4 regions of the Salinivibrio sp. SS2 genome follow, and region 1 is predicted to be linked to each of the others. Evidence: predicted binding sites of a transcription regulator. Region 1 holds the regulator's gene; each other region holds the start of a gene.

Region 1 (5,691 bases):
AGGACAGGGCATGTGTTTAGCATTTATGCTGAATGGAAGTGTGCATGAGCCGTATACGAGGTCCGTATGTACGGTTCTGTGAGAGGGATGAGGCGGCAACGCCTCACCCTACTCGATGGTTGGCGGTGTTTAGCGACTTTCAATATCGAGCCAGAATTTATCGTCAATTGCCTGAGTCTCATTACTCAGATGTGGGTTGTCGACCCGAATAAAGGTGCGCTCACCAATATTGGCTTTCTCAAAGGTCTCTTTTACCAGAGGGGCATTCTCAAAAAATTCGATGAAGGATCCGTCTTGATAGGCGGCCGCAAAGGCATCGTTGAGCATGGTCGCTACCTCTGGGTTTTGGGGCGATACAAACAAGAACATTGGGAAGCGGTAGATTAGCATTAAGTGCGGATCAACCAACAGATTTGTATATTGAGGTCGCTCTGCCAGCTCGCTAAAAGGCTCGATAAGCGCACGCGGGAAGAGGTCGGCCCGTCCGGTATCGACGCCTTTAAAGATATTCTCAAAGCTTGAGATTTCTCGAACCCGAAATCCCGCCGACTGCAAGACCTTCACATCCGCCCAGCCTTGCCCTTGGATCATGGTCAGATTATTGAGCCCAGCTTGGTCACTGATTTGTGCAAGCTTGGGTTCGGTGGCTTGATTGGTAATGAACAAGCGATGGCCTAATAGACCCCGAAAGACTGGATAACGGATGGGAAGTAACTCTGACTCAAGGGTACGGTCGGCCCCGAGCCAATCTACCGTCAGTCGTCCTTGTTTTAGCATTTCCACTTTACGAGACTGAGAGCCAATTTGGCCTTGAAAGGCCTGTAAAGTGACAGACTCACCCGATTTTTCCGCTAAAAACTCAATCAAGTCGATAGCGTATAAATCGAGGGCAGAGCCAGCCCGTGGTTCTGGATGGACAATGGTGATATTCGCCGCAGCAGTTGAAGAAACCGCCGCGAGTAGCAATGCAGCAAGGGTTTGACGTAAGCTTCTCATAAACGACATCCTGTTAATCAGTTGTTAGATGGGTCGTTTCTGAAGTGTAGAACTTAGGTAATTAGTTTCCAGTCAATAAAAACAAAAAAACCGACGCAAAAGCGCCGGTTTTGTCGCAACACGCGAGGATTAGCGTGTGCCGTAAACCACAATGGTTTTACCGTGAGCTGAGATAAGGTTCTGCTCTTCCAGCATTTTAAGGATACGCCCAACCGTCTCACGCGAACAACCAACAATCTGACCAATCTCTTGACGTGTGATCTTGATTTGCATGCCGTCAGGGTGAGTCATGGCGTCAGGTTGCTTCGCCAAGTTAAGTAGGGTTTGCGCAATGCGGCCGGTCACGTCCAGGAAGGCAAGGTCTCCCACTTTCTGGCTGGTCACTTGCAGGCGACGCGCCATCTGAGAGGACAGACGCATCAAAATGTCTGGGTTAACTTGGATCAGCTGGCGGAATTTCTTGAATGAAATTTCTGCCACTTCGCAAGGTGATTTCGCACGTACCCATGCGGTGCGCTCTTGGTCCTCTTCGAACAGACCAAGTTCGCCGATGAAGTCACCTTGGTTAAGGTAAGACAGGATCATCTCCTTGCCTTCTTCATCTTTGATTAGTACGGCCACAGAACCTTTCACGATGTAGTACAAGGTCTCCGCCTTTTCCCCTGCATGGATCAGAGTACTTTTGGACGGGTACTTGTGAATATGACAATGTGAAAGGAACCACTCGAGTGTAGGGTCTGTTTGAGGTTTTCCTGGAACCATATAACTTATTTCCTCTGCATGTGTTGCCCGGCAACGACGTCCTGTCTTTGTCTGAATGGAAACCCATCAGTCCAATGCACAGAATACGAGGTCTTGGCGCAGGCTACAAGCTCACTGTATGTTAACAAGAGTGTATCTTTTTTCTATCTGGATTTCTTGATTTTGATCTAAGCCAACCGCCTAAAAAATCGGCAAAAATGTGGCTAAGATCACGACCTGAGAAGTAATACACGTTAAGTGCGCTACGGCGGTTAACCTATCTTGCCTTTCTCAATCAACTGTTGGATCAAGGGGCGAATAATCAGCTCCATCGCAAATCCCATTTTACCGCCGGGCACGACCAGCGTGTTGTGCCGAGACATAAAGGCGCCACTGATCATTTGCAGTAAATAAGGAAAATCGACGTTCTTCATGCCACGAAAGCGGATCACAACAAAGCTTTCGTCGAGTGAAGGGATCCCTTTTGCATTCAGCGGGTTGGATGTGTCTACGGTCGGGACACGTTGGAAGTTAATATGTGTGCGAGAAAACTGCGGCGTAATGTAGTGCAAATAATCATCCATGGAGCGCACGATCGAGTCCGTGACAGCCTCGCGGGAATGGCCTCGGTCGCGCGTATCGCGGACAAACTTTTGAATCCACTCCAAGTTAACGATAGGCACCATGCCGATTAGTAAATCAACATGTTGGGCGACATTGACGTCACCATCCACCACCCCGCCATGCAAGCCTTCATAAAATAATACGTCGGTATTTTCAGGCAGATCTTGCCAGGGGGTGAAGGTGCCCGGCATTTGGTTATAAGGCACGGCTTCATCAAAGGTGTGTAGATAACGACGGTATTTACCTGTGCCTTGTTCGCCATATTCTTTAAAAAATTGCTCAAGGCGTGGGAAGTCGTTGGCCGTGGGACCAAAGTAGCTAATATGACGACCTTGTTCACGGGCTTTACGGATCTCAACATCCATTTCTGGCCGCGTGAAGCGGTGAAAGCTATCGCCCTCTAACCAAGAGGCTTTGATGTTCATCATATTGAACATCTTACGAAACGCTTCGGAGGTCGTGGTTGTGCCTGCGCCGGATGAACCGGTCACAGCGATGATTGGGTGTTTAGCCGACATGACGAGCCCTGTCATTGATCAGTCTGAATTTACACCGCAGCCCACAAGGGGAGGCGGTGTTACGGTCTGAGATCGCGCTGACGACGAATATCCACTGTCTCATGCAGCTCAGAGTATACAATCACGGCGTCGCCGGATTTTAATTGTTCACGCACTTGTTCAACTTTCTCAGCAAAGCTGACTTCCTGCTCACCGTAATCTGTCCCTTCCCGCAACACAAAGTGTTCAATTAAATTGGTCAAGGTCTCGGCTGGCACAGATTGCCATGGAACCATCATACTACATCACCTTTTGCTGACATCGGGATGGCACGGACGCCATCTCCATGCTTAGGTTGTGAATTAGCTCCCATTTTACCGAATTATGCGTGTAGGTGCAGTGTGTCTATGTCGATTTAGTCACAATTTATCGTGACGATTGGGGCATCAGGTGCCGAGTTGCTCAGCTATCCACGCGGGCACTGCCTCTTCCAACCATAAACGCGGTGCACGCCAATGGCCAGTGACAAACCCAACATGTCCGCCATGGTCAGTGAGTTGATAGCGTATATTGGCCGGTAATGGCGTGGTTGGGATCACCGCATCAGTCATAAAAGGATCGTCTTTGGCATGAATGATGGTCAAAGGGGCGCGGATCGCAGGCAATACGGATAAGCCACTGCATTGCTGGTAGTAATGATGTGCGTCCTCAAACCCATGCAGTGGTGCGGTGACGGTTTGATCAAACTCGAATAAGGTCGAAATACGGGGCTGCTCGCCAGCTTGCCAGCGACCTACTTGGGCGTGTCGCGTAAGCTTATCTGACAGGGTTTGCCGCATCGAGCGGAGTAGGTACGCTTGGTAGACACGTGAGAACCCTTGCTGAATGCGTAACGAGCAGGCGGCAAGGTCTAAGGGGGGTGACACTGCGCAGCCGCTGGAGACAATCGGATCATCCGCATACTCTGCCAAATAGCGCACCAGCATGTTGCCGCCTAGCGATACGCCCACGGCATGAATGGGATGCTGAGGATAACGCATGCGCAATGTGGTCAAAAAATAGCGCGCATCCTGTGTCTCGCCTGAGTGATAAGTGCGCGGGACGCGGTTTAAGCGGCCACTGCAACTACGAAAGTGCATCACCACACCGCACCAGCCTTGGCGCTGAAAAGCAGCCAGTAATCCATTCGCGTACGGGCTATGAAAACTGCCAGCGAGGCCATGAAAAAGCACCACTATCGGTTGGCCGGGCTGAGGCGTCTGTGTCCAAGCGAGATCGACGAAATCACCATCCGGTAAATCCAGCTGTTGCCACAAAGGGGAGATCACGGGTTGCCGCCGCATCAGCCGTGGCATGATGGTTTGTAGATGAGGATTACGGGCGCTGGGAATCGGTTCAAAGGGCGTCATTAGCGTCTCCTTGATCATCTTCTTTAACCACACCGGCGCGCAGAGTGGGATAGAGCGATTTGGCCGAGGGCGAGAGCTGACGGCAATAATACGCCAACGGCGAGGGCGACTCGGTCAGCCATGTTTGTTGATTCAAGGCGTGGATGAGGTCTTGTTGTTGGAACTTCTCGAGGCTGAGCTCGAAATTCAGCATTTTTTTATATTGTCCCGCGCCAACGCGCGGTTTGATATCGCGACGTAGGTTGCGGTAGGCAATCAGCAAATGCTCAGAGCGGCTGAGCGATTGTTTAAGTTGGCTGAGGCTCTCTGGGGCTAGGCCATAGCCATGGCTTTCCAGCCAAGCCAGCAACAGGGCAAGGTTGACGTTGCCCTGATGCTGATCTTGCAATTTAAGACACGCCTGTTTGACGTCTTGCTTGCCATAGTGTTGCAAACAAAACTGCCACAGGTCGGCTGCATTCGCTTGGCCGGGAATTAGGCTTGATTGAATGCCGCCTCCATGGCTTCCAGTTCTTCCTGTCGCTCCATCCATTCTTGCTCTACCTCTTCCAGCGCTGATTTGGCATCAGCCTGGCGTTGTAATTGTTCCGCGAGTTGGGCTTTTTGGTCTGCGCCATAAATTGTTGGGTCGGCCAGTTTGGTCTCTGCATCGGCAATAATGGCAGAGAGCTGTTCGATTTTTGTGTCTAGGCTGTCAATTTTTTTACGAAGTGGCGCTGTTTTTTGGCGAAGTTCGGCCTCGCGACGCTTTTGTGCCTTACGATCGACCTGACGTTGCTGGGGGGCGGCTTTGTCATCGGCGTTTTGTTTTTTACTTTCCGCGCGGTCGGCACGCTGTTGCTCGCCAAGCCAGCGATGGTAGTCGTGTAAGTCACCGTCAAAGGGTTGCACCGCGCCGTTGTCGACAAGATAAAGATCGTCGGTGGTCGCGCGCAGCAAAAAGCGATCATGGCTTACGATCACCATCGCCCCTTCAAACGATTGTAGGGCAAGCGTCAAGGCTTGGCGCATATCTAAATCAAGGTGGTTAGTCGGTTCGTCAAGCAGCAGCAGGTTAGGCTTTTGCCACACCAATAACGCTAATACCAAGCGTGCCTTCTCGCCTCCCGAAAAGGGGCCAATGGTCTCAAGCGCTTTATCACCCTGAAAGCCAAAGCGCCCTAAGAAGTCACGTAGCGTTTGCTCGGCTGTGGTGGGCGCAAGGCGATTCATATGTTGCAGTGGGGTTTCGTCAATGCGCAACGTGTCGAGTTGATGCTGCGCAAAATAGCCAATTTTTACCCCTTGGGAGTAACTGAGCTCACCGGCCATGGCTGGCAAGGTGCCAGCAAGAAGTTTGATCAGCGTAGACTTACCCGCACCATTGCGGCCTAACAAACCAATACGCGCGCCAGGGACCAGGTTGAGGCGGATATTTTCCACAA
Region 2 (5,691 bases), on a different contig from region 1:
GCGGCAAGCACGCGTGCTTGTTTTTGCCCTTCTGCAACGTTGATATCCGACTGACGCGCCCCTTCTGACTCAAGGATCACCGCACGCTTTTCACGTTCGGCTTTCATTTGACGCTCCATCGCATCCAATACTGAACGCGGCGGATCAATATCCTTAATTTCATAGCGCAGGACTTGTACGCCCCAAGGCTGAGCGGCTTCGTTAATTGCCGAGACGATTGCCGTGTTGAGGCTTTCACGCTCTTCGAAGGTCTTATCTAATTCCATCTTACCCACTTCACTACGCATTGTGGTTTGCGCCAGTTGGGTCACGGAGTAGATATAGTCATCGACGCCGTAGCAAGCTTTGTAAGGATCCAGCACTTTGATATAAAGCACACCATCTACGACTAGAGAGATGTTGTCTCGGGTAATGGCCGACTGACTCGGCACATCGAACGCTTGCTCTTTTAGCGTACGTTCATAGGCTAGACGGTCGATAAAAGGTACAATAAAGTTCAAGCCCGCTTCCATCGTTTTGTAATATTTACCAAAACGCTCAATCACATAGGCGGTGTTTTGCGGAACAAACTTTACCGAGCCACGCAAGAAAACAATCACTAGGATTGCGAGTACAATCCAAACGCTAAACGCGCTAGTAAGAGAGACCATTTCGTTCATTAGGGTTCCTATCAGTAGAGGATCGACAAACAGCAACGCGCTGCTACTCGTAGAAAGCATTAAGAGTACGTCAATGTCGATGAAAAAAGACAGCGTCCGATAGCATCTTTGACATCCATCCCAATACAGGACGCGGTTTTCGCCATTGACTTGCTTAATCCTGACAAAAATCTCGGCGCTTGATCTCACTTTCAATCATTCACTCAAAATAAACCGGATATAAAGTGCGAAAAGAGATTTACCTCACATTCTTTTGCGTGTATTCTCGCTACTGTTCAACCGTGTTGGTTGACGTTACTGAAAGCTGAAAGGCGACCATCGTCACAGCCAACAGTAAACTGACGCGCAAATTACGCGTAGTCCTCTTGGAGCTGTTAAGCGGCTTCGCTAATCGGAAATTTATGCAGCAATTGAATATAGAAACATCGAAACACCCTACCGTTTGGCTGGAAAGTTAGTTGTCCTGAAGATATTCGCTACATTTGCCCATAGAACGATTAATGGCACTCGCGTCACTGCTACACCTAGTTAATATATTCAGGAGACATCATGTCTAAAGCTAATGGTACCGTTAAGTGGTTTAACGAAGAAAAAGGTTTCGGTTTTATCCAGCAAGAGAACGGTCCAGACGTATTCGTTCACTTCCGCGCCATCGTTGGTGAAGGCTTCCGCACTCTAGCAGAAGGCCAACAGGTTGAGTTCGATATCGAGCAAGGTCAAAAAGGCCCACAGGCAGCGAACGTAACTCGCCTGTAAGCTAAACCAGATTTAAGAAGAAAAGGCGCCTGTTTAGGCGCCTTTTTTTGTATGCGTAATCTCTCACTCCCCGCAAAAACGTATAAAAAATTCTACAAATCACTCTGCAGCAAAACTCGCCATTTACTACGCTTTTAAGACGGTTAGCGCTTTAGCAGGAGGGAGTATGCTATCTCGTTGTTTAGTGGTAGATGATCATGAGATGATTCGAGATACCATAGGTTTGATGGCACAAGCGCTAGGGATCAAATCCGTTATCACGGCGGCTGATGGTGCTGAAGCTATATCAAGGGCCTTTCACGAACAACCTAGTTTAATTATCACTGACCTACAGATGGAGCCTATCGATGGCTTGGAGATGCTTAGGCTTATCCGTAGTGGTCGCTACCACCTACAGCACGATGTCCCGATCATCATTCTCACCGCTAATGCCTCCCAATCAGTGATAAGCGAATGCATCCGCTATGATGTTGACGCATTCATGGTCAAACCCGTTAGAAAACAAGACCTCGAAAATCGCATTCAACAACTAGCCAGAGATACAAAATCCAAAAAGCCACCTAAGTACTACTTTGAGATGTATCAGGCCGATCCGGCCAAATCGACCGATTTTGAGCACAATGGTGCCGTTGTCTTCACTGAAGAAGAACAGGAGAAAATCGAAAGAATTACAGAGGCGAGTCCAACCGTTGGCGTAACAGCCCCCCCAGTAACTCCTGAACATCCAACAGCAGAGAGCAAAGACAGAAAGTTCATTCGTTGGCAGGATAAATATTCTGTGGGGCACCCAGATCTCGATGCCAGTAACAAGCAATTACTGGCTATCATCAATGACACCTATGAGGCTATCGCGTATCACCATGCAGATGGTGAAAAAGGAGATTTTGATGATCTCGCCCAGCGGTTTCGAGACTACATTGTGTCCCACTTCCAGCTAGAAGAAGACATTCTTCACGATCTCGCCTACCCCAAATACAAAGAACATGCAGCCATCCATGAACGTTTATCACGGCAAGCACATTATGTGTTACTGCAATGCCAGGCGGATCCTGAACTGTACCCTTCAGTCTTTTTCAAGTTTTTGCGTTACTGGTGGGTGCACCACGTCGTCAAAGAAGACAGACAATATCGCGAATTCCTTAGCCAATCGCCTCAATCCGCCTAGTCACCCTATTAGATTCACAAGCAGCAAAGGTGACTAGGCTTTTTGTCTAGTAAAATCTCTTTTACGTCTATTTTTAAAGCCACTCTTTTCACCTCATTCAACTGCAACTGAGACGAAGTCCAAGCCGCTCCCCCATCTTTGTGGCATGAGTCACACCAGATTGAGAATCGTCAATACATTTAGGCCAGTAAATGTTACGCATCAAAGTATTATGGTTAATAAAAATTTTAACATTAACAAATTTTACTAATATCAGTTACTTACTGAGTAGTGATAAACCGATTAGCGAAATCCGGGGTTGATAAACAAAATTCAGCGCCTATTATATATAACGAATTCGTTAGAGCACAAAACAATTATGTGGCGATCAAAAACGACAGATACGGCAGTTCTTGAAAACGAAGTCCTTGACCGTAAACAGATAAAACCGAGCACGCGGTTTGTGTTTCGTAAGCCATCGATTCGTGATGGTGGCGACATCTATCGATTAATCACCCAGTGCCCTCCGTTGGATGTGAACTCCGCCTACTGCAACTTTTTACAGGCAACGCACTTCAAAGAGACCTGTGTTGTGGCAGAGCGTGACGGCGACATTCACGGCTTCGTCTCTGGCTACATTCGTCCAGAGCAACCAGACACATTTTTTGTGTGGCAGGTAGCCGTATCGCCCAAAGCACGTGGAGAAGGGCTTGCCCTTTCAATGGTCGAAGCGTTACTGGCGCGCAAAGTGTCACAAGACATTCGATTCATTGAAACCACGATCACTGAAGACAACGCTGGTTCTTGGGCGCTGTTCAAAAAGGTAGACCGCCTCTACGGTACAGGTGGTCAGCGCTCAGTGTTCCTTGATGAACAAGAGCACTTTAACGGTGAACATGACACCGAATACCTTTTCCGAATTCCACTCAAAAAATAACAGGATGAGTTATGGATATCTTTAAATCGCAGGAGTCAAATGTTCAATGTTACGCCAACAACTTCCCCGTCGTGTTTGAAAGCGCGAAGGGCTGTTGGATCACTGGCGTTGACGGCAAGCGCTACCTCGATTTTCTTGCTGGCGCCGGTTCGCTTAACTACGGACACAATAATCCGACGCTGAAAAAAGCGCTGATTGAGTACATCGAGAAAGATGGGATTACCCACGGCTTGGATATGCACACCGGTGCAAAAGCACGCTTTCTCGAGGTATTTAAAGAGCACATCTTGGCACCACGTAACTTGGACTATAAATTCCAGTTCACGGGTCCAACCGGTACAAATGCTGTTGAAGCGGCGATGAAGCTGGCACGAAAAGTGACAGGTCGCCCAAACATCGTTTCATTTACGAACGGCTTCCACGGCTGTACCTATGGCGCACTCGCTGTGACTGGTAATCATCACCATCGCGGTGGCGGCGGTATGCCAGTGAATAACGCGGTAACACGTATTCCGTATGACGGCTATGCCGATGTTGACGGTCTCACACTGTTCGAAACCATGCTAAACGATGCCTCAAGCGGTCTAACAGGTGGAGATAAACCCGCCGCTGTCTTGCTTGAAGTCGTTCAAGGTGAAGGCGGTCTCAATGCGGCTTCTAATGAGTGGCTGCAACGCCTAGAGAGCATCTGTGAAGAACATGGCATATTGATGATCGTCGATGATATTCAAGCTGGCTGTGGCCGTACTGGTACTTTCTTTAGCTTCGAGCCATCAGGTATCAACCCAGATATCGTGACCTTGTCGAAGTCGATTGGTGGTTATGGCCTACCAATGGCACTGGTTCTACTGAAACCTGAGCTGGATCAATGGGCACCTGGCGAACATAACGGTACATTCCGTGGTAACAGCCATGCGTTTGTGACAGCCGCAGAAGCGATTGAAACTTACTGGCTAGATGATCAGTTCCAAACCCATATCCAAGCACGTGCTGATCAACTCAATAAAGTGTTGAAAGACGTCTTAGCGAAAAATGGTGACCTGTTCGACACCATCAAAGGTCGTGGCCTGATGCAGGGTATCGCATGTAAGAATGGTGATATCTCAGATGCCATCACAAGCCTTTGTTTCGAGCACGGTATGATCATCGAAACAGCTGGCCCTGATGATGAAGTGATCAAATTCTTCTCACCATTGACAGTCAGCGAAGCTGAAATGGAGAAAGGCCTGCAGATTTTTGTTAAGTCGGTTGAGCAATACAAAAAAGACAAATTGAAAAAAGCGTCTTAATTCAAAGCTCTCACCCACTAACAAACAGACGTATAAAGGATTGACATGATTGTTCGCACATTAGAAGAATGCCAAAACAGTGAACGCCGCGTAGTGGCTGAAAATTGGGAAAGTGTCCGTATGTTGTTGCGCGATGACAACATGGGCTTCTCATTCCACATTACTACTATTTACGCCAATACTGACACACATATCCATTACCAGAATCACTTAGAGTCTGTGTATTGCATATCAGGTGAAGGTGAGATTGAAACGACCGACGACGGTAAAGTGTATCCAATCAAACCTGGCACACTGTACATTCTTGACAAACATGACGAGCACCAGCTTCGCGCTAATAAGGGTGTTGATATGGTCATGGCCTGTGTCTTTAACCCACCGATTACTGGGCAAGAGACACATGACGAAAACGGTGTTTACCCTCTGGTCGATTAACCGTCTTGGGGCAGCGGGATGCTGCCCCTGTAAACCCAATCGACGACTTCAATTCATAAAAGCCCACAAGGAGCTCACATGAATCATACCGTTGAAAAGATCGGCGGTACATCAATGTCAGCGTTCGACGCTGTCATGGATAATATCTTTTTGTACCCGTCCAACCCTTATAACCGAATTTTTGTGGTTTCTGCTTATGCTGGCATCACGGATGCATTGCTGGAGTGTAAGCGGTCTGGCAAGCCGGGTATCTATCGCCTACTCGCCGCCAACAATCCGAAGTGGCGCGATGCCATGGAAGAGTTGGAACAACGTATGCTGCTCATTAACAGCAACATGTTCCCAGACCCTGTTTACCGCGAGCGTGCAGACAACTTCATTCGTCAACGTATGGAGAAAGCGCACAGCTGCATCGAAGGTATTCTCGAAACCTGTAACTATGGGCAGTTTTCTCTAGAAAGCTATTTGCCC
Region 3 (5,691 bases), on a different contig from region 1:
ACGCTCTTCACGCTGTGAACCACCGATAATCTCACCAATGCCAGGCGCTAATACGTCCATTGCAGCAACGGTTTTGCCATCATCGTTCATACGCATGTAGAAGGCTTTAATATCTTTTGGATAGTTCTTCACCACAACAGGTGCGTTGAAGTGTTCTTCTGCTAGATAGCGCTCATGTTCGGAGGCGAGATCAATACCCCATTCGACAGGGAACTCGAACGTCTTACCGCAGTTTTCCAAGATAGTGATCGCGTCAGTGTAGTTAACTTGGGCAAAATCAGCTTCAACAAATTTCTCAAGGCGCGTGATCACCTCTTTGTTGATGCGTTGCTCGAAGAACTGCATGTCGTCACGGCGCTCTTCCAACACGGCCTTGAAGACGTATTTCAGCATGGCTTCTGCTAGCGCTGCAGCATCATCAAGATCGGCAAAGGCCACTTCAGGCTCTACCATCCAAAACTCGGCCAAGTGACGGCTGGTGTTAGAGTTTTCAGCACGGAAGGTTGGGCCAAAGGTATAAACTTTACTCAGCGCACAAGCATAGGTTTCAGCGTTTAATTGGCCGGATACGGTCAAGAAAGCTTCTTTGCCGAAAAAGTCTTGGTCGAAGTCGACATCGCCTTGCTCTGTTTTTGGCACATTGGCCATATCCAGTGTCGATACACGGAACATCTCACCGGCGCCTTCACAGTCTGATGCAGTGATCAGCGGGGCAGACATCCAGTAGTAGCCTTGCTCGTGGAAGAAACGATGAATAGCTTGAGAAAGGGTATGACGAACACGAGCAACCGCACCAATCACGTTAGAGCGAGGGCGTAAATGAGCCACTTCGCGCAAGTACTCAATTGAGTGACGCGTCTTGGCCATCGGATAAGTGTCTGGATCGTCAACCCAACCGACTACCTTCACGGCAGTGGCTTGTAGCTCATACGCTTGACCTTTCCCTGGTGATTCCACCACATTACCGGTGACTTCAACAGAACAGCCTGCTGTTAAACGCAGAACGTCTTGCTGATAATTCTCCAGCTCATTGGGGACCACGGCCTGAATAGGGTCGAAACAAGAGCCATCATAAATGGCGAGGAAAGAAATACCGGCTTTGGAATCTCGGCGAGACCGAACCCAACCGCGAACAGTCACTTCAGTGTCGACTGCCGCCTTGCCGCGCAGGACGTCTACTACAGGCGCGTATGTCATAATTCGCTTCTATCTCCGTTTAGGGCAACTCGGTGGTCAATGCCACCGAGAAAGTGGATTTGCAAGTTAGACTAGCAAGTTTACCTGTATCTTGTGTAGCTTCAAGGCTTGAGGCGGTCTGAAAGTTGAAATTGTCCAATTAATCCTTCCAACTGTTCAACCAGTTGTTCGAGATTTGCACTGATTGCTTTTACTTCATTCGCATTATTGGCGGTATCGTTAGCGTGATTTTGAATCCGGCCAACTTGCTCGAGTAAGGCGTCAGTCATTTGTGCTTGATGTTGGCTTTGTTGGCTAATGTCGTCCGTATTATTGTTCACGGTGGTCACTTGCTTAGCAATATCGGCCAAGGCGTCAGAGAGCTGCATCACCGTCTCGGCACGTTGATTCGCGCTTTCTGTGGTGGCTTCGACCGCTTGAGCGGAAGCTTCACTGCCTGAACACAAATTTTCAATAATGGTTTGGATTTCACCGGTTGCATCATGGCTTCGGCTGGCCAAGTTACGTACTTCTTCGGCGACTACGGCGAAGCCACGACCTTGCTCACCGGCGCGTGCGGCTTCTATCGCCGCATTCAGCGCGAGTAGGTTGGTCTGCTCAGCGATCTCGCGGATCACACCCAAAATAGTCGTCACTTGTTGGCTTTGTTGGTTCACATCCAAAATCTGGCTACGTACTTGACCAATATCATCCATCAGTTTGCGGATATCATTGGCGGCGACGTTGGCCAGTTCACTGCCTTGATTGGCGCTAGTGGCGGCAGATTCGCTCAATTGTGCCGCCTCGCTCGTACGGCTTTGAATGTCATGTTGATGTTGCTGAACATCATTGATGGCCGTAGACATTTCATTGGTTTCATGACGTTGGCTATCGGCGAGTTGGTCGGTATGCCCAGAGACGCGAATGAGGTTTAACGCTTCAGACGACAGCGTCTCTGAGGTACGTTGCACCTGTTGTAAGCTCGCAGAGAAATTATCGAGTAATTGGTCACAGCTGTTACATAACTCGCCAATCTCGTCATTGCGTGTGTCATTCAAGCGCTCAGCCAAGTTTTTGTCGCGACTCGTCCGCTTCATAAAGGCCGATACATGCTTGAGGGGTGACACTACCCAACGACGGATCACAGTCAGTGAGATAAGAAAACCCAATACGGCGATACTGCCCATGATCCCGGCAGTGATCAGCATTTCTTTATCAATGGTGCCATAGAGCGGCTGTAAGTCATATTCGAGTCGAATAACGCCCAACACGGTTCCCTCTTCGGCAACATGGCATTGCAGGCAATTAGTACCGCGGTAATCTTTACTGGCTTTCATCGGCAGTGCCACGACCAGCCCCTTGCCTGATTCAGAGTCAAAGGTTTCAACAATGGTCTCGCCATCAAGTGCACGTTGGTCAATATTATCTTTTGGTGCTTGTTCAGGGTTGCCTGGACCGAAAAAGCGGGTGATTGCCTCTGAGCGGATAACACGCGCTTCTTCTATTCCTTTGTGGGAAAGCATTTTATCGCGCAGTGTATTTCGTTGGCTAATCGTACCGGTCAGCATCAACATATTCAGGCTATCGAAATAGTTGGATGCTTTGTCGAGCGTCTGCTCGCTGACTATCGACGTCATCAGCGCTTTTTGCTGATGCGATTGATAGGCCAACGAAGTCACAAGCACCAGAGCGAAGACGAGAAAAAGCGAAAGGAGAAGTTTGCTCGCGAGAGTCATGCGCATGAGTCAACCGTTTGTTATTAAATTATATGTATGTCAATTGAATTCTGTCAGATCTATGTTAAACCGTGTCTCACCAGATGCCGCGATTCCCATATAAAATGTGTGATTTCATCGACGTAAATTGTCGCACCTTTGCGACGGGCAACGGTTTGCTTTGGCTATAATCGCGTTGATCTCAGGGATAGAGATTGTGTCGGTCAGGGAAGTTGAGTAGCATGCGCCATCTTGTTGTTGATGGGATTTGGCAGTATGACAACTGAACTGTTTAAAGAATTTACCTTTGAGGCCGCACACCACTTACCGAATGTACCAGAAGGGCATAAGTGTGGGCGTTTGCACGGTCACTCGTTTATGGTGCGTTTGTATGTAGAAGGGGATGTTGACCCACACACAGGCTGGGTGATCGACTTCGCTGACATTAAAGCCGCTTTCAAGCCTATCTATGATCGTCTTGACCACTACTATCTCAATGAGATTGAAGGGCTGGAAAACCCAACCAGCGAAGTGTTGGCGCGTTGGATATGGCAACAGGTCAAGCCAAACCTGCCTTTATTAAGTAAGGTAATGGTGAAGGAAACCTGTACCGCAGGCTGCACTTACCGCGGTGAATAAAAAAGAGCCGAGTATCATCACTCGGCTCTTTTATCGATACACTTCATATCGGCTAATACGATGGCTCTATTGGCTCTATTGGCTCTATTGGCGCTAGGCAATGTTTAAATATTTATGCGTTTGTATCGACAAGCGCCAGCCGCGCGCAATACAGGTATCAATACACAGTTTAGTGGCTCGCGGCTTTTGACTGACCGGTTGTAGCGCAATGGTTGCCTTTGGTGATGGTGGGCAGTGCTCAAGTAGGGTATCTAACTGTGCAATGTCTTTCTCGGTGCCCACAGGATGTTTGATTTCGTTCGCGCGCGCCATCGCACTGGCCAGTACCGGTAATTTGCCGCGCATATTGATTTTAGGTGATACCGTGACCCAAGTCTGCGGACTGGCTTTTACCTCGTACGTACCACTGGTTTCAATTTGGCACTGACACCCAACCGCTTCTAGCGCCTCGGTTAAGAGCACCAAGTCGTATAGGCAAGGCTCCCCCCCAGTAATCACAATGTGTTTAGCCTGATAGCGTTGGGTGATTTCTGTCGCAATATCTTTCGCACTCAGCCAGCACCAAGCAGGTGAGTCTTCTGACTTATCGATAATAAATATCTTGTCTTGCTGATCGTTATCATCGGTTTCCCATGTTTGCTTGGTATCGCACCAAGCGCAGCCGACAGGGCAACCTTGCAAGCGGACAAAAACGGAGGGCACGCCAGTAAATGTGCCTTCTCCCTGAATAGTTTCAAAAATTTCGTTTACTCGGTACATCATGCTTTCTGGCGGTTCGATTCGACGGCGCATTATGCCAATTTATCCTCCGCAGATCTTGCTTTTTCACGATTGATTGGATTTTTACCATAGTTACTAAATCGTATGGTTTCGTGAGGCTAAACGCGATTTTCACACCTGAAAGTGATAGATATCACGCGGCGACCTAATTGTGCTTCACAATTAGTTCGCAAAGTAAAAAAATTCAATTATACGCATCATCATGAATAGGATCGCCAGATCCCAGCAGTAATAGGACAGGGCATGATTATTGGGCAGCCGGGGCATATTGATCATATCAAGCGCAAAAATGCCGGCACAGTGTACAACTTGATCGACCGCTTTGGGCCTATCTCACGTATCGAGCTCTCCAAACGCAGCCAGCTGGCACCAGCCAGCATTACTAAAATTGTCCGTGAGCTAATGGACGCGCATCTTGTCAAAGAAACACAAATTCAAGAAACCAGTATGCGTGGTCGACCCGCCGTTGGGTTGATGTTGGACAATGACGGGTGGCAATTCTTATCGATGCGTTTAGGGCGCGGCTACCTCACGATGGCTTTGCACTCGTTAAGCAGTGACATTCTGGTACAAGAACGCCATGAGTTGGCGGTGATGCCTCAAGAGGCCTTGCTAGCGACCGTTGTCGAGTACGTTAAAGCCTTCTTTTCGCGTCATCATGAAGTGGTGGACCGCGTGACAAGCATCGCGGTGTCTTTGCCAGGCTTAGTGAATAGTGCACAGGGAACGGTCATTCAAATGCCGCACTTTGAGGTTAGCCATATGCCATTGGGGCCCGTCCTGCATCGAGAAACAGGATTACCGGTTTTTGTGGGTAATGATACCCGCTCTTGGGCGCTGGCTGAAAAGTTATTTGGTAACGCAAAAGAATCAGATAGCGCGGTGCTGATTGCCGTTCACAATGGCGTTGGGGCTGGGATCATCCTAGAAGGGAAAGTGCTCCAAGGGCGCGTGGGGAATGTGGGTGAGCTGGGTCATATTCAAGTGAAGCCATTTGGTAAGCGATGCTTTTGTGGCAACTATGGCTGCTTGGAAACCGTAGCAAGTTTAGCCGCGGTCATTGAGCAGGTAGAAACCTTGCTCGCAGAGGGGCACCCTAGTCAATTGCATGGTAAGACGCTCACCATTGACGCGATTTGTGATGCTGCCGTTGCCGGTGATGCGTTGGCGCAACGCGTGATTACAGAGCTTGGCCATCACCTAGGGACAGCGATCGCCATCGTGGTGAATTTATTTAATCCGGAAAAAATATTATTCGGCGGCGAGTTTAACCGGGCGAAATCTGTGCTCTATCCAGCAATCATGGAATGCTTAAAGACGCAAACCATCCCCTTATACAGCCAAAACTTACTGCTGGAAGAAAGTTATTTCTACACGCAAG
Region 4 (5,691 bases), on a different contig from region 1:
CCCACTTGCACCACCACGGCCAGTGCCACAAGCGCTAGCGCGAGTAACATGCTGAAGCGGACAATGCCCAGCTTGACCAGCAAATCAACATAATACTGCGCTAATACTTTGAGTTGTTTCATAAAGGCTTACTACACGCCAGTTAAGAGTGGAAGTGTTCAGGCTCAGGGCGCGGCGCATCATTTTCTGTGACGCAAGACGTTGGTCCCATTAAGCTGACTTGATTACGCCCGAGTCGCTTCGCCTGGTACATGGCTAAGTCGGCTTGATGGATAAGCTCTCCATAATCCCCTTCGGGTGAGGGGATCATACACGCAACGCCGAGACTCGCGGTCATCACCGCTGCGACCGGCGAATACTGATGCGCGATTTCACGCTCGGCCAACGCAGCTCTTGCCCGCTCGGCAACTAAGGCGGCCCCATCAAGCTCAGTGTGAGGCAATACAATAGCAAATTCCTCTCCCCCATAACGCGCGACCGCATCAAGTGGTCGATTAATCGCCGACTTAAAAGCGTTCGCCACTTGCTGCAAGGCCCAGTCGCCTTGTTGATGACCGTAATTATCGTTGTAAAGTTTGAAATGGTCGATGTCACAGAGAATCAAGGCAAGCGGCGTTTGTTCACGGGCGTGTGAGCGCCACAACTTGCGCAGTTGCTCATCAAAGCTGCGTCGATTCGCCACTTGAGTCAAACTATCCACGAAGCTCATTTCTTGGAATGACATGATCGCATCCGCTAGCTGTTGTTGGGTGTGCTTACGTTCGGTGATATCGCGTGCCATCACCAGTACTGCAAAGCTGTCAGTCACCGGATCATCAATACGCGATTTAGTCACTTCAAACCAAGTTTGCTCGCCGCTGGGCCGCCAAATCACATCTTCATAGGTCACGGTTTCCCCAGTATCCAGTACATGCTGATCGCGCTGACGATGCTGATCAAAAATATCTGCATCGACGACCTCTTGCGCTGGAGAGGTTTCAAGCGCTTCAATGGAGACCCCGAGCGCATCGGCATAGGCTTGATTACAGGCAAGGTGGTAATAGTCCTGATCAAAGATCCCAATCGGATCCACACTGGCATTAAAAATCGCGCTCAATAAATTGCTCCGTTGCTGAAGCGCTTGTTCGGCCGATTGGCGATGATGCACCTCACGTTGCAAACTTTGCTGCATTTGGTGCCAGTCGGTCACATCATGACTGATGCTCAAGGTACCAACCACCTGTTGCTGATCATTTTTAAGCGCGGTGATGTTGGTTTCGAGCAAACAGCTTTCGCCGTTTAGTTGCGATGCCCACGTACGTACCGTCTTTGAGCCAGACAAAGGCTGATCGGCATGCCACATAATGCCCTCTTGCTCGCGGCCTCGCCAAAAGCGGTCAAAGGCCGCATTGGTTCCCACCACATTGCCATCGACATCTTGAAAGCAAACCAATTCAGCCAACGAATTAATCACGCTAAGCAAAACACCATGTTCTTGATGCTGTAGCTGCCATTGCGCGTGGCGCGCCAGTGGTGCTAGCGACACCAACCATGCTTTTTTACGCCGACAACGAATGGGTAAGCCCGACAAGCGCACGCCAATGCGTACTCGATTCGCGCCGGGTGCTTTGACCTTAGCTTCGACATTAGAGAAAGGGCGTGGCCACTGCTGCGCAACAATAAAGGCACGTACCGCTTGTCGCTGGTGCTCATTGGCCGTTTTAAAGTGGCTTTTGCTGTCCACCAATGAAAATGCCTCCACACAGGCAGCATTGGCATACAAGATGTCACCCTCATCGGCGGTAACAATGGCATGGGGAGTATCGAGATCAGCCATATACACACGCCAATGGGTTAACGCGACGGTTTCTTGTCGCGCACGCCACGCGTAGCCAAGCACCGCACCTAAAACAAGAAATGTAAATAAAATGAAAAATGCCATGCGGCTCCTGTGTGATCACAACCATCCTTGATTCGCGACATCTTTTTCCGTTGCGCCGCTTATGGAACCGCTATTTTGCCACAGTTTTCTCAAAATACATGGCTACGTGCCTCACAGGTTTTTACTGTCAGTTGTCATTTTTTTACATCAAATCACAGCGTATCTTGCTATGAAACTGAAGACATAAAACGCACCCTGCTTTATTTCTTTAGTTGGTTAGAATTTATGCTCGAATTTGGCCTTAAATTAATAATTATTTAACAAAACAGCATAAACGCGAATAGCTATTATTCCTGAAAAAATTGACACAAAACCTGAAAATATCAGGTGTTTAATTGACATCACACCAAGCTTCATGGTGCATAAAGGCTGCATAATAAAATTTGACCTTTAACTGCTTTGCCGTTAATTTGAAAGGTCGCTGAATAGCGCTTTCTGGATACGGCAGGCTAGGCATCGCGTTGAAAATCAGTAATTTAATTACTTACAAGCACGCGATTTTCCCGTTAAAAAAACACAACATAACGGGTGAGCTGTCACAGTCCTAGACGCTTTCAGAGTGGTCAGGAGGATCACGACAATAAATGCAATCACTGCGAGTGACGCAGTAGCAAGGGAGAATTGCAATGTCGCTGTACAACCCAATGTTGGAAAAGGATAACTGTGGTTTTGGTTTGATCGCCCATCAAGAAGGTGAGCCCAGCCACAAGTTGGTTCGTACCGCCATTTCCGCACTTGATCGCATGACCCACCGCGGAGGGATTAACTCCGATGGCAAAACCGGGGACGGTTGTGGGTTATTGCTTCAAAAGCCCGACCGTTTCTTTCGCCTTATTGCCGAACAAAACCAATGGAACCTAAGCCGTTTGTATGCGGTGGGGATGCTGTTCCTGAGCACAGATCCGGTGAAGGCGCAGCGCGCCCGCGCGGTGTTTGAACAAGAAATTGGTGCCGAAACCCTCTCCGTGGTTGGTTGGCGTACGGTACCAACCAACCCTGACGTGCTGGGTGAAATCGCCAAGCAGTCACTCCCCGTTATCGAACAAGTCTTTATTAATGGCCCAGCCGGTTGGCGCGCACGCGATTTAGAGCGTCGCCTGTATATTGCTCGCCGCCGCGCAGAAAAAGCGTTAGCTGACGACACAGACTTCTACATTACCAGTCTGTCGACCCAAACCATCGTCTACAAAGGCTTGTGTATGCCGGCAGATTTGCCGCGCTTTTACACCGATTTAGCCGATTTACGCCTCGAGTCTTCGATCTGTTTATTCCACCAGCGTTTTAGTACTAACACGCAACCACGCTGGCCGCTCGCTCAACCGTTCCGTTACCTTGCACACAATGGTGAAATCAACACCATTGAAGGTAACCGCCAATGGGCACGCACACGGGCATACAAATTTAACTCGCCCTTATTGCCAGACCTCCATCAGGCCGCGCCTTTTGTCAATGAATCAGGGTCGGATTCGTCGAGCCTCGATAACATGCTTGAAGTGTTTTTGTCAGGTGGTATGGATCTCTTCCGCGCCATGCGTCTGCTTGTGCCGCCTGCTTGGCAAAACCATCCGGATATGGATGATGAGCTGCGTGCATTCTATGACTTTAACTCCATGCACATGGAGCCATGGGATGGTCCTGCCGGTATTGTGATGTCTGACGGCCGTTATGCGGCTTGTAATCTCGACCGCAACGGCTTACGCCCTGCGCGTTATGTGGTCACTAAAGATAAATTCATCACCCTCGCCTCTGAAATTGGCATTTGGGATTACGCGCCTGATGAGGTCGCTGAAAAAGGGCGTGTTGGCCCGGGTGAATTGCTGGTGATCGATACCCGAGAAGGCAAAATTTGGCACTCAGCGGAAATCGATAATGAACTGAAAAGTCGCCACCCCTATCGGGAATGGCTCGATGCTCACGTGCGTCGCTTGACCCCGTTTGAAGAACTTGATGATGATGCCAGCGAAGGCAGCCGGAGCTTGCAAGACACCCAACTGAAGGTTTACCAAAAGCTGTTTGGGATGTCGAACGAGGAAGTCGAGCAAGTCGTCAAGGTGCTAGGGGATATCGGTCAAGAGGCGACCGGTTCGATGGGCGATGATACGCCAATGGCAGTATTATCTTCTCGTCCCCGCTGTGTGAGTGACTACTTCCGTCAGAAGTTTGCTCAGGTTACCAACCCACCCATTGATCCCTTGCGTGAAAACCACGTGATGTCACTGGCCACCTGTATCGGCCGGGAAATGAACGTTTTCTGCGAGACCGATGGCCACGCCGAGCGCGTCGCGTTTAAATCGCCCGTACTCTTATTCTCAGACATGGTGCAGTTACTCGAGCTCGACGATACCTATTATCGCAACAGTATTCTCGATATTAACTACGATCCGAACGAGAAAGATCTGCAGCAGGCCATCTTAGATCTTTGCGATCAAGCCGAGCGCTGCGTGCGCGATGGCACGGTACTGGTAGTTCTGTCTGATCGTAGCATCAACAAAGACAAACTCCCTATCCCTGCCGCTATGGCAGTCGGGGCGGTGCAAAAGCGTCTGGTCCGCGAAAACTTGCGCTGTGATGCCAACATCATCATTGAAACCGGGAGTGCACGCGATCCGCACCAATTTGCCGTATTACTCGGCTTTGGTGCCACGGCTATCTACCCGTATCTCGCCTACGAAACGCTAGCCAATCAAGTTGACATTGGCGCAATCAAAAAGCCCTATCGCGATGTGATGGTGAATTTTAGAAATGGCATCAACAAGGGCCTCTATAAAATCATGTCAAAAATGGGGATATCGACCATTGCCTCTTACCGCTGTTCGCAGCTGTTTGAAGCGGTCGGCCTGCATGACGATGTGGTAGAGCTTTGCTTTAAAGGTGTCGCAAGCCGCATTCAAGGGGCGAGCTTTGATGATTTCCAGCAAGACTTAGTCAACCTTTCTCGTCGTGCTTGGATTAAACGTAAGCCGCTAGAGCATGGTGGGTTACTCAAATACGTCCACGATGGCGAGTACCACGCTTACAACCCAGATGTCGTAAAAAATCTGCAAAGTGCAGTGCGCTCTGGGGAAACGATGGACTACAAAACCTACGCGAAAACGGTGAATGAACGTCCGGTGGCAACCTTGCGCGACCTAATGCGCTTGAAAAAAGCCGATACACCATTGCCACTTGAACGCATTGAACCCGCCACCGAGCTATTTAAACGCTTTGATTCCGCGGCCATGTCTATTGGTGCTTTGAGCCCTGAAGCGCACGAAGCGTTAGCCATTGCGATGAACCGCCTTGGCGGCCACTCGAACTCCGGTGAAGGGGGGGAAGACCCACGCCGTTTCAATAGCGAGCGTAACTCCAAAATCAAGCAAATTGCATCGGGCCGTTTTGGGGTCACTCCCCACTACCTCACCAATGCCGATGTGCTGCAAATCAAAGTTGCACAAGGGGCGAAACCCGGTGAAGGCGGACAATTGCCCGGCCATAAAGTCACGGCAGAGATCGCCAAATTGCGTTTCTCAGTCCCCGGTGTCACCTTGATTTCGCCACCGCCACACCATGATATCTACTCGATTGAAGACTTGGCGCAGCTGATTTTTGATTTAAAGCAGGTCAACCCAAGCGCATTGGTATCGGTCAAACTGGTCTCCGAACCGGGCGTGGGCACCATTGCCACCGGCGTGGCAAAAGCCTATGCCGACCTGATCACCATTTCAGGGTATGACGGCGGCACAGGGGCAAGCCCATTGACCTCCGTGAAATACGCCGGTAGCCCTTGGGAA

The links. Region 1 encodes CRP, which controls carbon source genes, mostly activating them, when cyclic AMP is high. Its sites were predicted from a motif close to TGTGANNNNNNTCACA; they were not measured.
Region 2: the regulator CRP is predicted to act here: its motif matches at 2,720-2,735, upstream of ectA (diaminobutyrate acetyltransferase).
Region 3: the regulator CRP is predicted to act here: its motif matches at 4,433-4,448, upstream of queE (7-carboxy-7-deazaguanine synthase QueE).
Region 4: the regulator CRP is predicted to act here: its motif matches at 2,447-2,462, upstream of gltB (glutamate synthase large subunit).

The regions. Positions count from the first base shown of each region.
Region 1 covers NZ_MEBP01000097.1:13,200-18,890, reverse strand. The annotation lists gene BGK46_RS11980 (hypothetical protein) at 130-996, opposite strand; gene crp (cAMP-activated global transcriptional regulator CRP) at 1,126-1,758, opposite strand; gene BGK46_RS11970 (phosphoribulokinase) at 2,010-2,879, opposite strand; gene BGK46_RS11965 (YheU family protein) at 2,939-3,157, opposite strand; gene BGK46_RS11960 (hydrolase) at 3,305-4,267, opposite strand; gene BGK46_RS11955 (TIGR02444 family protein) at 4,254-4,799, opposite strand; gene BGK46_RS11950 (ABC transporter ATP-binding protein) at 4,742-5,691, opposite strand, start outside.
Region 2 covers NZ_MEBP01000100.1:16,903-22,593, reverse strand. The annotation lists gene BGK46_RS12785 (slipin family protein) at 1-659, opposite strand, end outside; gene cspE (transcription antiterminator/RNA stability regulator CspE) at 1,209-1,415, shown strand; gene BGK46_RS12775 (bacteriohemerythrin) at 1,582-2,580, shown strand; gene ectA (diaminobutyrate acetyltransferase) at 2,939-3,496, shown strand; gene ectB (diaminobutyrate--2-oxoglutarate transaminase) at 3,508-4,785, shown strand; gene BGK46_RS12760 (ectoine synthase) at 4,831-5,220, shown strand; gene BGK46_RS12755 (aspartate kinase) at 5,299-5,691, shown strand, end outside.
Region 3 covers NZ_MEBP01000058.1:57,188-62,878, forward strand. The annotation lists gene asnS (asparagine--tRNA ligase) at 1-1,197, opposite strand, end outside; gene BGK46_RS03610 (methyl-accepting chemotaxis protein) at 1,299-2,918, opposite strand; gene queD (6-carboxytetrahydropterin synthase QueD) at 3,168-3,530, shown strand; gene queE (7-carboxy-7-deazaguanine synthase QueE) at 3,624-4,289, opposite strand; gene mlc (sugar metabolism global transcriptional regulator Mlc) at 4,554-5,691, shown strand, end outside.
Region 4 covers NZ_MEBP01000099.1:30,339-36,029, forward strand. The annotation lists gene arcB (aerobic respiration two-component sensor histidine kinase ArcB) at 1-122, opposite strand, end outside; gene BGK46_RS12685 (diguanylate cyclase domain-containing protein) at 143-1,921, opposite strand; gene gltB (glutamate synthase large subunit) at 2,548-5,691, shown strand, end outside.